DNA from 2 places in the Clostridium sp. BNL1100 genome. Region 1 is predicted to be linked to the other one. Evidence: riboswitches for the same ligand, from Rfam matches in the RefSeq annotation. Region 1 holds a riboswitch; the other holds the start of a gene.
The links. A riboswitch is a leader RNA that binds a small molecule or an ion and turns the genes downstream of it on or off. The one in region 1 is predicted to bind nickel and cobalt.
Positions count from the first base shown of each region.

Region 2: it holds a riboswitch for nickel and cobalt, as region 1 does, so the genes downstream of both, CLO1100_RS09590 (cation-translocating P-type ATPase) here and CLO1100_RS17020 (cation-translocating P-type ATPase) in region 1, are expected to answer to the same signal.

Region 1 covers NC_016791.1:4,005,058-4,012,871, forward strand. The annotation lists gene CLO1100_RS17010 (DUF6088 family protein) at 1-149, opposite strand, end outside; gene CLO1100_RS20080 (DUF4240 domain-containing protein) at 279-1,019, opposite strand; gene CLO1100_RS21315 (hypothetical protein) at 1,040-1,171, opposite strand; NiCo riboswitch at 1,304-1,408, shown strand; gene CLO1100_RS17020 (cation-translocating P-type ATPase) at 1,521-4,043, shown strand; gene CLO1100_RS17025 (DUF3852 domain-containing protein) at 4,307-4,645, opposite strand; gene CLO1100_RS17030 (hypothetical protein) at 4,739-6,469, opposite strand; gene CLO1100_RS17035 (DUF6550 family protein) at 6,537-7,100, opposite strand; gene CLO1100_RS17040 (hypothetical protein) at 7,197-7,748, opposite strand; gene CLO1100_RS17045 (DUF4320 family protein) at 7,745-7,814, opposite strand, start outside.
Region 2 covers NC_016791.1:2,312,172-2,319,985, forward strand. The annotation lists gene CLO1100_RS09580 (glycoside hydrolase family 9 protein) at 1-22, opposite strand, end outside; gene CLO1100_RS09585 (AraC family transcriptional regulator) at 279-1,163, shown strand; gene CLO1100_RS09590 (cation-translocating P-type ATPase) at 1,160-3,664, opposite strand; NiCo riboswitch at 3,732-3,831, opposite strand; gene glyA (serine hydroxymethyltransferase) at 4,074-5,312, opposite strand; gene CLO1100_RS09600 (AIR synthase family protein) at 5,450-6,442, opposite strand; gene CLO1100_RS09605 (DUF2225 domain-containing protein) at 6,577-7,275, opposite strand; gene thiI (tRNA uracil 4-sulfurtransferase ThiI) at 7,624-7,814, opposite strand, start outside.

The sequences.
Region 1 (7,814 bases):
TTGACATTGGTTAAGGTTTTGGCCTTATCGTATGGAAGTGCATACTTCACCGCCAACTGCTCAGCTATGTCCTCGGTTTGGATTGCTGACTCATAAGGCATATTTCTGACAGTGTCGGAAATGTGTTCTCCATATCCGATTTGTTCCATATTCTCACCTCCACAAGTGATATTATAATCATGATTTTCGTTTAATATTCTTGCCATTATAATATCACTTTATGCATTGAAAGTCAATTGGTTACGCTAATTACGTGCTAAGTATCTGACAGTTGATCCTTACTTCATATTAAACTCCATATCATCGTGCATTTCCTCAACATTGTATTTCTCACACAGACAAGGTAACATTTGGGGCAAATTATTAATACTCCAGTCAGGGTCAATGTCTGGCCTGATTCTAATTTCCGCCATGATCTCCGCAGTAGTTTCTTCACTCAGCGATTGTTGCTCGGTTGCGTTGTAGATGTCGTACACTTGAGATAATGCTCTGAGGTAGGCGGCAGCAATGCGTTGCTCATTACTCACTCCCTTTTTAGGGTGGCATTCATAAAAGTCATTCAGCGTGGCCGAATTTCCCGTAAGCCAAGAACTATAATCCAGTAGGAAAGAATTTAAGCCTTTGCTTTCCATCGCCATTTGGACCGCATAACAGTCATGCGCAACATATCCATATGACTCAAAGTCTGCTGTACCTATTGGAAAGTCATGTTCGGCCAGCGTATCAGGGTCGTTTAGAGCGTCCATGTGGACTTCTCTTCCTCTCGATATCAACCAAGAGCGAAAGTCAATAAAACCATCATCTGTGCTGTGAGACTGCGTTGCGGCGCAGGCCGCCCATAAATCGTTTCGGTAGGCTAAATCCATATACACCTTTTTTATATTGTGCCAATCTATAATATCCTTTGACGAAAACGCCAAGAGTTTTTTCTCGGTCACTTTCAAGATAGTAGATTGATTGTTTTGATCTGTCTCTGAATTAACCTCGTCTATAATTCTCCAAAAAGTATCTTTGTTCATTTGTCCTTACCTCCTTCATCTCACATAAGGGGATATGCTAATTTGAGCAGGCCAAATCCATTAACAAGAAGCCGGCCTGCTCTCTTTTTTACATTCCAAGTATCTGCCAGTCCATCCTTGGATAAGGACGGTGAACGGATTTTTACCTTCATACGAAGTCCTCCTTGTTATCGTTCAATAAGTATTAGAATATCGCATTGTGGTTGACAAAGGATAAGGTAGTGCATATAATGGTCTAGTAATCTCTTTGCACTGCATTACATCCGATTGTGGATGCGAGATCAACAGTACAAACTGAGCAGGCGATGAACCTTTTAACGGAGGTCATGGGGCCGGGCCACCCAACGAGTGGCAACAGATTGCAATTTATGCACATCTGCGGGACAGTAGTATGTTCCATAGGTGTGCTATTTTTATACCCAAATGGAACAACGACCCCGAAAAATGGAGTGCCATAGAGCTATCGAACGAATGCCGAAAGGCTAAACGGAGGTAACTTTTATGACAAGCAACAAACCAAACATGGCAGGCCTTACCGCTGCCGAAGCACACAAGCTACAGGAGAAGTACGGTAAGAATGAACTGACGCAGGGTAAAAAGCAGAACTTTTTCTCTAAGGCTCTGCACATCATCTGTGAGCCGATGTTTCTGCTGCTCATCGTAGCGGCAATCATCTATTTCATTCTCGGTGAGCCGAGAGACGGAGCAATCATGCTGGTGTTTGTCATCTGCATCATCAGTATTGACATCATTCAAGAGTGGAAAACCGACAAAACACTCAATGCCCTCAAAGACCTGTCTGCGCCACATATCACCGTCATCCGTGACTGCAAGGAGCAGACCATTGCCAGTGCTGATCTTGTTCCCGGTGACCTGATGATGATCTACGAGGGCATCAAAATCCCCGCCGACGGCATTGTGGTAAAGTGCAGCGACCTCTGTGTGGATGAATCCTCCCTAACTGGCGAAGCAGAGGGCGTTTGGAAACTCCCCACCGAGAACGCCGAGCCGACCACCGATTATTGGCGTCGAGACTATTGTTACGCAGGCACCTTGGTCACACAAGGCACGGCAACCGTTTGTGTGGATAAAATTGGTGCCGTCACTGAATACGGTAAAATCGGTGCAAATGTGACCGCCGCACCTGATGAGGATACACCTCTGCAAAAGCAAACTGGTAGCCTTGTTAAGCTATGTGCGGGGATTGCCGCAGTCCTGTTCGCCCTGGTGGGTTTATTCACATGGTTCAATATTCCGGACCATGCCATAGGCGACCGACTGATTGAAAGCATTCTTTCCGGCATTACCCTTGCGATGGCGATGATACCCGAGGAATTTCCGGTTATTCTTACCGTGTTCCTTTCTATGGGCGCATGGCGGCTTGCCAAAAAGCAATCTTTGGTGCGTAAGCTTCCTTCCGTGGAAACATTGGGTGCGGTATCAGTACTTTGCGTAGACAAAACCGGCACCATTACCATGAATCAAATGACAGTGCAAGATGTATGGGCACTGGATGGAGATAACCATACATTGTGTGAAACCATGGGACTCGGCTGCGAAACAGATGCCTACGACCCCATGGAAAAAGCGATGCTTTCCCACTGCGACAATCTTGGCATCTCCAAGGAACATCTTTTCAGCGGAGAGCTGGTCAGCGAATACGCGTTCACCAACGAGCTGAAAATGATGGGTCATGTCTGGCGCAGAAACGGAGAGCTTGTCATTGCAGCAAAAGGCTCTCCCGAACGGATTTTGACTATCTGCAACATGAGCAATGAAAAAAGAAAAATCGCTGAACGTAAAATCATGGAAATGTCCAAGGAAGGCCTTCGCGTCATTGCAGTAGCCACCGCGAAACCCCAAAGTGAAGCAGAAATACCTGCTCAAATCACCGACTGCACATTGACACTCTGCGGCCTGATCGGTCTTGCAGACCCTCCTCGTGAAAGCGTAAAAGCCGATATTGCCGTTTGCAACAAGGCCGGTATTCGTGTGGTGATGATTACGGGCGACAATGGTATCACCGCTTCCTCGATTGCCAAGAAAATTGGTATGCCAAACAGCGATCATATCATCACTGGCGATATGTTAAGCGAAATGAGTGATGAGGAGCTTCGTGAAGAGGTGAAAGATGTTTCAATCTTCTCGCGTGTTGTACCGGAACACAAAATGCGGATTGTTAAGGCATTTAAGGAAAACGGCGAGATTGTTGCCATGACAGGTGATGGTGTGAATGATGCCTCTGCACTGAAATACGCCGATATTGGCATTGCCATGGGAAAGCGCGGCAGCGAGGTTTCTCGTGAAGCCGCCGACCTGATTTTGATGGACGATAACTTTACAACCATTGTAGAGACGGTGAAGGACGGAAGACGTATTTATGACAACATCCGCAAAGCGGTTGGCTACGTGTTCACTATCCACATCCCGATTGCATTTGCATCCTTGCTTGCCCCTATGCTTGGCATCGCGCCCACTGCGCTCTTGCTACTGCCGTTGCACGTTGTGCTGCTGGAACTATTAATTGACCCGACCTGCTCCATTGTGCTGGAGCGACAGCCTGCTGAAATGGATATTATGGAGCGCAAGCCGCGCGATCCGAAAGAGAAGCTGCTCACTGCAACCATTCTTTTCAAAAGCGTTCTGCAAGGACTGGTTATTTTCGCCGCATCCTTTGGTGCTTATTATACGATACTTGATGGCAATGCAGCAGGCGCACCCACAGCTCGTGCAATGGGGCTTACCATTATCATGCTTTCCAATCTGTTCTTAGTACAGGTGAACAGCTCCGACCACGATTTAGCAGCGCAGTCGATAAAACGCCTTGTGAAAGATAAGGTGATGTGGGCGGTGAACTTTGGAACACTTGCAATGCTGGGGGTCATTCTATATTCTCCATTGAATGCGTTTCTGAAGCTGGCTCCGCTGTCTGCTCCTATGTTTTTTACTGCTGTGGGCATTGCGGCTGTGGCGGTATTCTGGTATGAAATCGTGAAGCTGATAAAAAAGCTGCGCAAAAAATAACTGTAGCTCTCCTAAATGCACTTCACGGTACAGTCTAATTTCATCCTGTGCCGTGAAGTGCACGTGAGAAAGGAACTTTTTGTGATCTGCAAACAACTGCATTCTTTTTCGCTCTTTCGCTCCAAAAGGTACTTAACTGAACAATACGGTGAGGCATTTTTCCCTCCAGCTATGAGTTTGGCCCGCCGTACATCGCTTGGTTGTAAGCCTTAAGGCAAATCAGCACCAAGTAGCTTTCTTTAAGGCTACTCGGTGCTTTTCTACTACATCCCCAAAATGCCCCAGATGTATAGTGGACAAGTCAGGGCAAACACAAGACAGGCGAACAAAATAGCAGGCGCGGCCCATTCAAACTGGCCATGCTTCCTGTAATCGAAATACGCCATCGCCAATTTTGCAAAGAAAAACACCGCCAGGATCAGATCGATTGCCGGGAAGACAACCTTATTAACGACGGTCTTGATCTGATCAGAAGCATCGTTCCAGGTGCCTTCGATCGCTCCGGCCACGTCACCGCTCGGCGCGGCATAAGCGGTTGTGCTGAACACACAGACCAGCATGAGCACTACGCAAAGGATAGGCAGGATTCGTTTGAATTTCATAAAGATTAACCACCTTTCATATTTCATATTTGATTTTTGCAAAGAAAAAGACCGCAAAGCTATGCCCTGCGATCCTGTTTCTTTTTCTGTTGTTTACGGCTTTACCGGCGCGATATGCCAGTCATCCCAAAGGCTTCCACGAATGGTCACCGAGTCGGTAAGGTTCATACTGAGCATACCAGTTGGCGTCCAACAATCGATCAGCCATGTGTATGGCGTATAGCTTCCATCAGGGAACCAGATCGGGGTGAACTGCGTTCTGCGCTTATAAGTTGAGTATTTATTGGACGCAAATTCGAATTTGGAGTTATAACCGGTCTGTGTGCGTTTCAGCAGTCGCCAGTATGTTTTGTACTGAAATTCAGGAAAATAGGTAACCGCAGTTTGTGCATCGGTCACTGCTGATGACTGATTGGTGCTGACATTGGCGGTTGTATATTGATTTACGCCATACCCTGATTTCATGGTTTTTCCGTATGCGGTTGGGTTTTTGTCATCCGGCACGATACTCATGGATGCGGAAAGACTGGCATGGTAAGCGTCCCAATCGAACTCCCACCAGCCCTTGTCCACCCATTCGCCGTCATCCTCCCAGCTGCCTCCGCCTTCTCCGTCGCCGTGCCAGTTCCAGTCGCTTTCCCAAACCCAATATTCATGCCACCATGGACGCCAGATTCCCCAGGAGGACGATGTTGTCTGTGCCTTATTGGGAACGGCCGGCGCGGTATAGCTGTCGTTACGGTCATCCGCAACGGGGTTGGGCGGATCGTTGCCGGAGAGATCTACGATTTTAGCGGTGATGGTACCACTGCCGGCAGAGCCGCCTCCTGATACCGCCACCTGAATGGTCATAGTCTGCGGTGTGGAAGGTGTCCGCCACCGTACCCACACAAGCTGGCGGTCACCCTCCGGATAATACACTCCGCTTACGGTATAGGTTTGACCGCCGATAGTGAAGCGCACCGTCACCGGGTGATCGGGATCGGCCTGACCGCCGCGAACTGTGACTGAGGTGATAACCTCAGTATTAACCCGGTACTCATAATTATAAGTTGTAACTTCAGGCGGATCGGCCAGTGTTTCATTGAACCGGACAATTCCAATGCCGAGAGCTGCGATGATATCTGCGTTGGAAGCCGGGGATGTCCGGGAACCCGACCATGCAGGATAGCCGAGGTCGGGTGTTTCGAGGAACATTGCAAGAGGTAAGTTTTTATGGCTGAGAGACACCATCTTGCTGCGCAGCCCTCCACCCAACTGCTGGTCGTAAAGTGCCGCTTCGGTAGCGGTCATTGCCATCTTGATGCCCTGGAATGTCATGTATGCGATGGGCTCCAGCAGAAGCTTATACTCGCCGTTGATTAGTATATCGTAGTTCATGCCGGTAACATCGGCAATACGCATTAAAACATATTCCGAGCAGAAATATCGCTTAATTTCCTCAATGCTGGCTTGCCCGCTGTCGGAGCTTATAATTCGTGGAAGAGGTATTTCAACTTTTATACACGAATATGTTGACGTAGATGGTGTAATAGAGCTTCCATTTGTATATGCTATCTTTGATACTTTTCCGAAATGTACGGCTACCGCGGGCGTTTTATTGGTGAAGTCAATGGGAGTGGTGACTGCTGTTCTGTCACTTCCCCGAATAACAGTTATCCTGACACCCTCATTCCCGGAATTCCAATAGTTTTCGCTTGTACCACTGCCCATTCCGCCGCCACCGTGGTCTATGTTGCCATCCCCCTCAGCGTAGGCTTTAATAGGCAAAACTAAAGAAATCAGCAGTACTAATGCGAAAAAAATGCTGAGTTGTCGTTTCATTTAAACCCTCCTTGAACAACAAAAAGCACCGAAAACTCGGTGCTTTTAGCTTATTAAAGAACTATCTTCAGTCCATATCTCCAACCTGTTTATTGATATCACCTTCACCACCTACTGTTTTTTGATCAACAGCCCCACCTTCATCGTCTATCCAGCCAAATCCGGGGACATAAATCTTGCCATCTTTTTTCTCACCACCTGAAGGTTCCTTGGGTTCAGTTTTTACCGTATCCTCCGGCTTATATTCGGGTGCTTTGCTTGTATCTTTTGTAGAAGTTTCCGGCTTGGGTGTAGGTTTTTCTGTAGGAGCTGCAGGCTTGGTAGGCTCTGCCTGCAGGCTTTGATCCTTACCGCTGGAATCAGCTGTATCCGTGCCTGCGGTCACGACCGGTGTTGCAGTTGGATCAATAGGTGAAACGCTTACCTCCGGTTTCGTTGTCGGCGCTGCGGCGGATGTCGGGGGTTCCGCACTGGGGTTGACTACCCCCGACATGGTCGGAGAGGGCTGGATTGGCACATCTACCGGCTTTTCTGTCTTGAATTGCGAGGATATGGCTATGACAAGGACTACGCATACCACACCGAGTCCGGTTAGGGTGAGCCTCTTTTTTGTTTTGTCTGTCAGTTTCATTCAAACTACCTCCTTTTGTGTAAAAGGTTAATGTGTTTTTTCAATGACACACCATACTACAAGTTTTTTCAGAAGTCCAGGAAAATCCGAAAATTGTTAAAACAAGGGCATATATTTGGCCTGTACTTTGAGGTTGATCTGCATTGGGGGGAGCAATTTACCCCCGAACCGAACCGGAACCTCCAGCCGAATTACCGCATCGGCTAGAAAGCCATCATTATTGTCGGGGCTGCCGGGTGCCAGCGGCATATTCTGCAAGTCCACCGACAGCCTGGAGAGCTTGAATTCTACCACATCTCCGGCGTATTTCACATGATAGCCGCCTGCATAACGCAGCCCCAGCAGTTCGTCCAGAAGTCCGTAAATGTCACTATAGTCCAGACTTTCTTCAAAATCATCCGCCGATGGCTGATAAGCACCGCTGTATCCTTCTCGCACTCCGTGATAAACATCATCATAACTGTCGTTCACTGTCGAAATGACAGCGGATTGTACTGCGTCCCGAACACCCTGTGCAATAATAACCAGCCGAATGTATTCGGATATGCCGCAGAAAATGATGACCAGCGCAAGGGCAACCGCAATTATGAGCGGAAAAGATGTTCCTTTTTTATCTTTCAGTATAACACATAATTTTCCATTTGTCATTTCCAGTATACCTCACTTTTTCCGCTGGCACGAGCCTGGAGAGTGACAGGAAAACTCCCGAATCCT
Region 2 (7,814 bases), 1.7 Mb from region 1:
CAAGTATTTTTTTTTGTTTCATACTTTTCCTCCTATATATTATCTAGTTCTACCAATATGCCGGAAGAATTAGTAAGCCACCCCCTTTTATATTAATAATGAAAAAAGCATATCAGTTGAACTTTAGAACCAATTTTAAACATGGGGAGATGTAATGATATGTATATACAATTGATAAGAGTCAGATTAACTTTTATTTAAATATATAACAAATATATACAATATTCCTTGACTTTTTAGTCTAAAAATAGCATTATTTAGACAAGGAGATGAAATAAATGGAGTATATGTATCTTCATTATTTTACGCAAGACCCCGGTTTCCCTTTTTTCATTCAGTATGGATTCCATGATGATGCTATGCCGGAGCATTTTCACCACGATTTTTTTGAACTTGTGATAGTGTTAAACGGAACTGCCACCCATATTGTTAATTCAGAAGAATTCTTTATAAAAAAAGGGGATGTATTCGTTTTTAATATGGATATATCCCATGGGTACAAAGATCCACATAACTTTAAGATAATAAATATAATGTACAAACCTGAACGGCTCAACGAAATCTGTAATGATATAAAGAAATCTCCCGGATATCAGGCACTTTTTGTCTTGGAACCTTTTTTCAGAAAAAAGTACAGCTTTAGTAACACCCTATCTCTCTCTATTTCCAGTCTGGAATATTTAGCAGAACTTGGAGTTCGTATTAACGAAGAATATAAATGCAAAGCTCAGGGCTATCAAACCATGATTTACTCACGTTTTATGGAGATGGTAGTATACTTATCAAGACAATATGTTATTGAAAATAAACACTTGCACAATACATTTATACACCTTGCAAAAGCTGTATTATTTTTAGAAGATAATTACCTTAACCCGATAAAACTTGAAAAGTTGGCAGATGAAGCACATATGTCCGTAAGGCATTTTAACAGAATTTTTAAGGAAAATTATGGAACCACCCCTTTTAATTATATTCTGCAACTTAGGGTTAATCATTCCTGCTCCCTGCTTAAAAATAGTAAGTTATGTATTGCTGATATAGCGCTGGAAAGCGGCTTCTCTGACAGCAACTATTTTTCAAGGCAATTCAAGAAAATTATTGGCATAACCCCCAAGGAATACCGGGCAAGGCATAAATTGATTTATTCAAAAATAGGTTAATTTCTTCGTTTAATTAGTTTTACAATTTCCCACCACATTGTGGCCAAAACTGAAATAGCTATAGCCAGCAAGAAATTTTCTGCATTAAGGGGCGCAGTTTGTACAATTCCATTTACTGGCGGTACATAGGTTATAATAATCAGTACTGCGATTATTATTAAGTTAACAGTTATGACAACCTTATCCTTAAAATTAACTATATTTCTGAAAGCAAACTCTTTATCAGATTGATTTATGTAAACAAATAGTAAATTGGATAAACCCAGAACCAGCAATGCAAAGGTTCTTGCTTGTGATTCACCTGCACCGCTTTTATAAAAGTAAGTATACGATCCGAAAGCTGCAGCAAAAATCATTATTCCCTGAAATATAGATTTTAATATAAGTGATCCGGTTATAAGTGGCTCGTTATTCGACCGTGGTTTCCTATGCATGATATCCTTTTCTGCCGGTAATCGTTCAAATACAATAGAACATGTAGGATCAATAATTAGTTCCAGCAAAACAACGTTTACAGGTAATAAAACCAAAGGCATATGAAGCAACGGTGCCAAAAGTGCTATTAATGCAATTGGTATATGTATTACTAGAATATATCCTATTGCTTTTCTGATGTTATCGTAAATTCTTCTGCCATCCCCTACCGATTCGACAATGGTAGAGAAATTATCATCAAGAAGAATCATATCGGATGCTTCCTTTGCAACCCCTGTTCCCCTTTTACCCATGGCTATTCCGATATCCGCATACTTTAAGGCAGGGGCATCGTTTACACCGTCACCCGTCATTGCAACGATTTCACCATTATCACGCAGGGCCTTTACAATCCTCATCTTGTGTCTTGGCATAACTCTGGCAAATATATTTGTATTCTTAACTTTTTCCAGTAATACTTCATCCTGCATTATTTCAAGTTCCTGCCCGGTTATTACGTTGTTGCTGTGGTTGATGCCTATTTCACGTGCTATGGATTGTGCCGTAATTCCGTTATCGCCTGTTATCATAATTACTCTTAATCCTGCCGACTTACAAACATCGATTGATTCCATCACCTCATCTCTTGGAGGGTCCTGTAAACCTATAAGACCAACAAAATCTAACTTACATTCCTTCAATGTATCAGGATATTCTTTCATATCTGTACTTCTTGCAACTGCAATAACTCTATAACCCTCGGTTGCCAACATTTTTTGCCGTTTGGCAACATTGTTCATATCTTCTTCGGTAAGGCAACATAGGGGTAGTACGCTTTCAGGACTTCCCTTGGCTGCTAATGTTGCAGAGTTGTTTATGCTCCATACATGCCCCATCATTTTAGTATCTGAACTAAATGAATATTCATAAAGTAATGGGTTTTTAAATATATCCTCTTTATGAGCTCCATGACTCTCAATGTACTTTAGTAATGCCTTTTCCATTGGATCATAAGGCTCGATTTCACATGCTAATGCTGCCCAGTAAGCCAATTCATAATCGTCAAAACCATTAAACGGGCATGCCTCCTTTACACTCATTTGATTTTTTGTAAGTGTTCCGGTTTTGTCAACGCATAATACAGAAACTGACCCCAAGGTTTCAACAGAAGGCATTTTCCTTACAAGTGAATTCTTCTTTGCAAGTCTCCAGGCTCCCATTGCCAAAAATACAGTAAGAACAACCGGAAATTCCTCAGGTATCATTGCCATAGCCAGAGTAATACCTGAAAGAATACTGTCAACTATACTCCCTGTATGAATAAGTGTAATTACCGAAACCAAGATAAATAAGCACAATCCTATTAAAGCACAAATTTTCACAAGGTTTCTGGTTTGCTTTTCAAGAGGTGTTGGCCGTTCTGGTACACCAAGAATGTCTGTTCCAATTTTACCGTATTGTGTATCCTTGCCTATTGAAAAAACTTTGGCAATAGCACTGCCTTGTATTACAGTTGTCCCTGCATAACAAACATCTTTTCTCCAGAAATCTTCACTATTTTTATTGTTTTCATTGCTATCACCGTATGCCTTTTTCCATACGATTTCGGATTCCCCTGTCAGTGAAGATTCGTCCACTCCAAAGTCAAACATCTCAATGATTCTGGCATCAGCGGGAATTTTCTCGCCCTCCTCCAATATCATCAAATCGTTAATGGTTATTTCTCTGCTTTCAATACTTGTAATGCGACTGGCCCTGACTACACGTATTCTTGGAGAGGCTAATTCTTTTAATGCCTCCAGAGTTTTGTCCGTTCTCCATTCCTGAATAAAGCTGATTCCGGTCATAAATGTAACAAAGCATATCATTATAACACCGTCTCGTGCTTCTCCCAGAAAAAAGTATATAATTGCAGTACAAAATAGAAGTAAAAACATGGGTTCTTTAAAAACACCCAGAATTCTTATAAAAAGGTTCTTCTTTTTCTCAGAATTAAGTTCATTCATACCATATTTTATTTGATTTTCAGTAGCTTGATTATCAGTAAGTCCTGAATAGTCACCTTTAAAACCAAAAAACTTTGACATACTTCCTCCTTGTATTATAGAAATAAAAAATACATTGGCATTAAAAAAACCTGTGAGACTAAAAATACTTAGTCCCACAGGTTTATAACCTGTTGCCGTTTTCGGCCCAGCCCCACGCAGCTATCTTGCAATGTCGTTAGCTGCATCGCCTGCTCTAAATTAAAGTTTATTAAATTCAATATAGTACATTGTATTATATTGATGTTAAAAGTGTCAACAAAATCATAAAACAAATATTAATATTCTTAAGTCAATACTTAATATTATTAATTAATTGAGAATAATTATTAATTATTAATGATAATTAATATCAATTTTCAGGCCTGGATTAAGTAGCGTGAACCAATTAATTAAAAATAAAAAGCCTATATCGGCTAGTGACCGATATAGGCTTAACTAATATCTAATGTTATTTATAAAGAGGATATTTATTGCAAAGAATTTCAGCTCTCTTTGAAACATTGGATTTTGAATTTTCAAAATCTGTAATTGTGAGATAAATCAAGTCTGCAATTTCTTTCATATCTTCCTCATTCATTCCTCTGCTTGTTACAGCTGGGGTACCGAGTCTTATACCACTAGTGATAAATGGACTCTGAGTATCAAATGGAATACCGTTTTTGTTACATGTTATACATACTTCATCCAATCTGTGCTGAGCTTCCTTACCTGTAATATTCATATTAGTCAGGTTAACAAGCATAAGGTGATTGTCGGTACCGTCAGAAACAAGTTTGAAACCTTTTTCCATAAGTCCTGAAGCCAAAGCTTTGGCATTTTTAACAATGTTCTGCTGATATGTTTTGAATTCATCAGTAAGTGCTTCCTTGAAGCTAACTGCCTTAGCAGCAATAACATGCATCAATGGGCCACCCTGATTTCCTGGGAACACAGCACTGTCGATTTTCTTTGCATATTCCTGCTTGCAGAGAATCATACCACCTCTTGGGCCTCTTAATGTCTTGTGAGTTGTAGTTGTTACAACATCAGCATATGGAACAGGACTTGGATGCAATCCGGCAGCAACAAGACCTGCGATGTGAGCCATATCAACCATAAGAATTGCACCAACTTCATCTGCAATTTCTCTGAATGCTTTAAAATCAAGTGTTCTTGGATATGCACTTGCTCCTGCTACAATTATTTTTGGTGAGTTTTCCTTAGCGGTTTTTCTCAACTCATCATAATCTATGTAACAGTTGTCCTCTCTTACGCCAAATGGTACAACATTGTAGTATTTTCCTGATATATTAACAGGACTACCATGGCTTAAATGCCCTCCGTGTGCAAGATTCATTCCAAGAATGGTATCTCCGGGATTCAGGAAAGCAAAGTAAACTGCTGTGTTAGCCTGTGCTCCGGAATGTGGCTGAACATTTGCATGATCTGCCCCAAAAATTTGTTTTGCTCTGTCAATAGCCAACTGTTCAACTATATCAACGTACTCGCAGCCACCGTAATATCTTTTGCCGGGATAACCCTCAGCATATTTGTTCGTTAATGGTGTGCCAAGTGCCTCTATAACAGCATCACTTACAAAGTTCTCAGAAGCAATTAATTCTATCTTATTTCTTTGTCTGTTAACTTCCAGCTCAATAGCTTCTGCTAATTGAGGGTCCATCTTCTTTATTGTATCAATATTGTACATAAAATGCCTCCACTCCAATGTCACTAAATTATGACATTTGCTCGTTATTTTATCCACGCAAGTAAAATTATAATAAAATAACCATATATATGTCAATTAAATATGCAAATATCGCACTTATATTACATATTTATGCATTATTCAATTACTTTGTACAGTTCATCAGGGCCGGGAGCATCAATGTCCACTACAGTCCCTTCTTGCTTACTCATCAGTATTCTTCCAGAATTTTTGTCAGTAATTAATCCGATTATGGATGCCTTAATATTATTTTTTTCAAGAAGTCTTACTAAACCTTCGCCATCCTGACAGGTTATAATCATACATCCACTGGAAATTAGTCTTAAAGGATTTATTCCAAAGTAGTCACAAATTCGACAGGTAACAGGCTCAATCGGTATGGAGTCCTTATTTATAGTTATGCCCGTACAAGATGCCTCTGCGATTTCCCAAGCAGCTCCAAGTACTCCTCCTTCAGTAATATCATGCATTGATGTTGCACCAAACCCTCCTGCAAGAACCCCTTCGGGGACTACACTTATGGAATTTATAAAACTTTTTGCATATTGAAGCTCGCTTTTATCAAGATAAGTCGATAATTCATTTTCAAAATCACCTGCAATAATTGCAGTACCCTCAAGTCCGGCACTTTTGGTTAAAATAACACTGTCTCCCGGTTTTGCTCCTGTAGATGATATAACTTTACTTTTAAGCGCTTTACCTACACAGGTTGTAGACAAAATAATTTTATTAACTGCAGGTGTCACCTCTGTATGGCCTCCGATAATTTCTACATTGAGTTGTCCGGCAGTTTCACAAACCTGTTCCATAAGCTGTTCCAGCTCGGTTTCTGTCGTTCCGACTGGACATAATATAGTAACCATTATGCCCAACGGCTCAACACCGGAAGAAGCTATATCATTACAGGATATATGAACAGCAAGCCGTCCTGTATTTTTACCGGCAGCTGTTATTGGGTCCGTAGACATGACACATGCATATTTATCAAATTCTATTGCGGCACAATCCTCACCAATTCCGGGACGCATAATAACTTCTTTTCTGAAGGTATTAATTTTTCCAATAATTATTTTATTTAATATTTCGTTTGGTATTTTACCAGCTTCCATGTATTATCTTTTAGCCTCCTGAGCCTATAACCGGCCTTAATGTTGCAGTTATTTAAATAGTATAGCATAAGAAACGGATTAAAACAGGGGTATCGCCTGATTTAATCCGCTAAGTTTGATTTTTACTGGTTGTTTTAAGATTCAGTTTCAACACTGCCTTCAGTAGCTGCCAATTGGTCTTTTGCCAACTGATACTGTTCTCTGGCCATGTCGATTAATTTTGGATTACTTCTTGCTCCACTGGAGGAAACAATTCTGCTGAACCAAAGTACTGATTCATTGAGTTTCCCAATTCGTCTGTATAGCTCTGCTATTATGTACATACAAGTGTATTCGTCAAGTTTGTCCAGCGGAAACCGCTCTTTTTGATACGCTTCATTGTAAGCTTCTACCGCAAAAGTTAGAAAATCTATTTCCTTTTTATCCTCTTTTGCTCTGTAAAGCCAAGCAATTCTAAGACAAACTTTAGCTATTTCACTGCTTTTGGCCTTTCTTACCTGAAGATTAAAAAGAGCAAGTTTAAATGCTTCCAAAGCATTATCAACATCTCTTTCACCTAAAAAGCTTCTTCTGGTCCAATGGCTGGAAATCTTATCTCGTATTACAGGAATGTCCCTTGTAAATATATTATCAAACTTATCCTGCAACGCTGCATAACCGCAATTTTCGCAGACCCAGACATCGTAGAATAGTACATTAATACCTTCATAATATACACACAAGTCCGTATCTCTGGATTTTACTCTGCACCCTTTTGTCTTGACTTTGGTGACCTCAATTTCCCTGTTACAAACAGGACATATAACTTTTTTGTTGTAAAGTAAATCATTCATGGCAATACCCCTAGTCTTTTTAATCAGTCAATTTCCCTAATTCATAAGTTTTTTTGTACACAGCATTCTCCTATGACAGGCTTATAAATATCTGTACTAATTTTTTAACTATTTATTTTGCCGCCCTTATCATTATATGATTTTTCTATATATTATTACTTTTCAATCTTTACTCAATTATAGACAATTTTCAAGCATGCTAAAAAATTGTTATAAAATAGTGATACCCGGATTTATATCTTTGTTAAAGATATTTTACCATAATTATAAATGTATGTGGGTCTTTTGCAAAAAAATCACCATATTTTCATTATTTCCTATCAAATGTCTTAATCTATTCATATAAATTTATGGCTTTATAATAATTACTTCGGTATTTTCAACTGCAGTATTTATAAGCGGCTCAAAATCAACAACTGACTCGGACTTTAGTATTTTCTCAAGCTTTGGCTTGGTTTGAGGGTGTTTTGCAACAAACACGGTACAGCAATCTTCATACGGAAGTACTGAAGTATCAAAAGTTTCAATTCTCCGTGCTA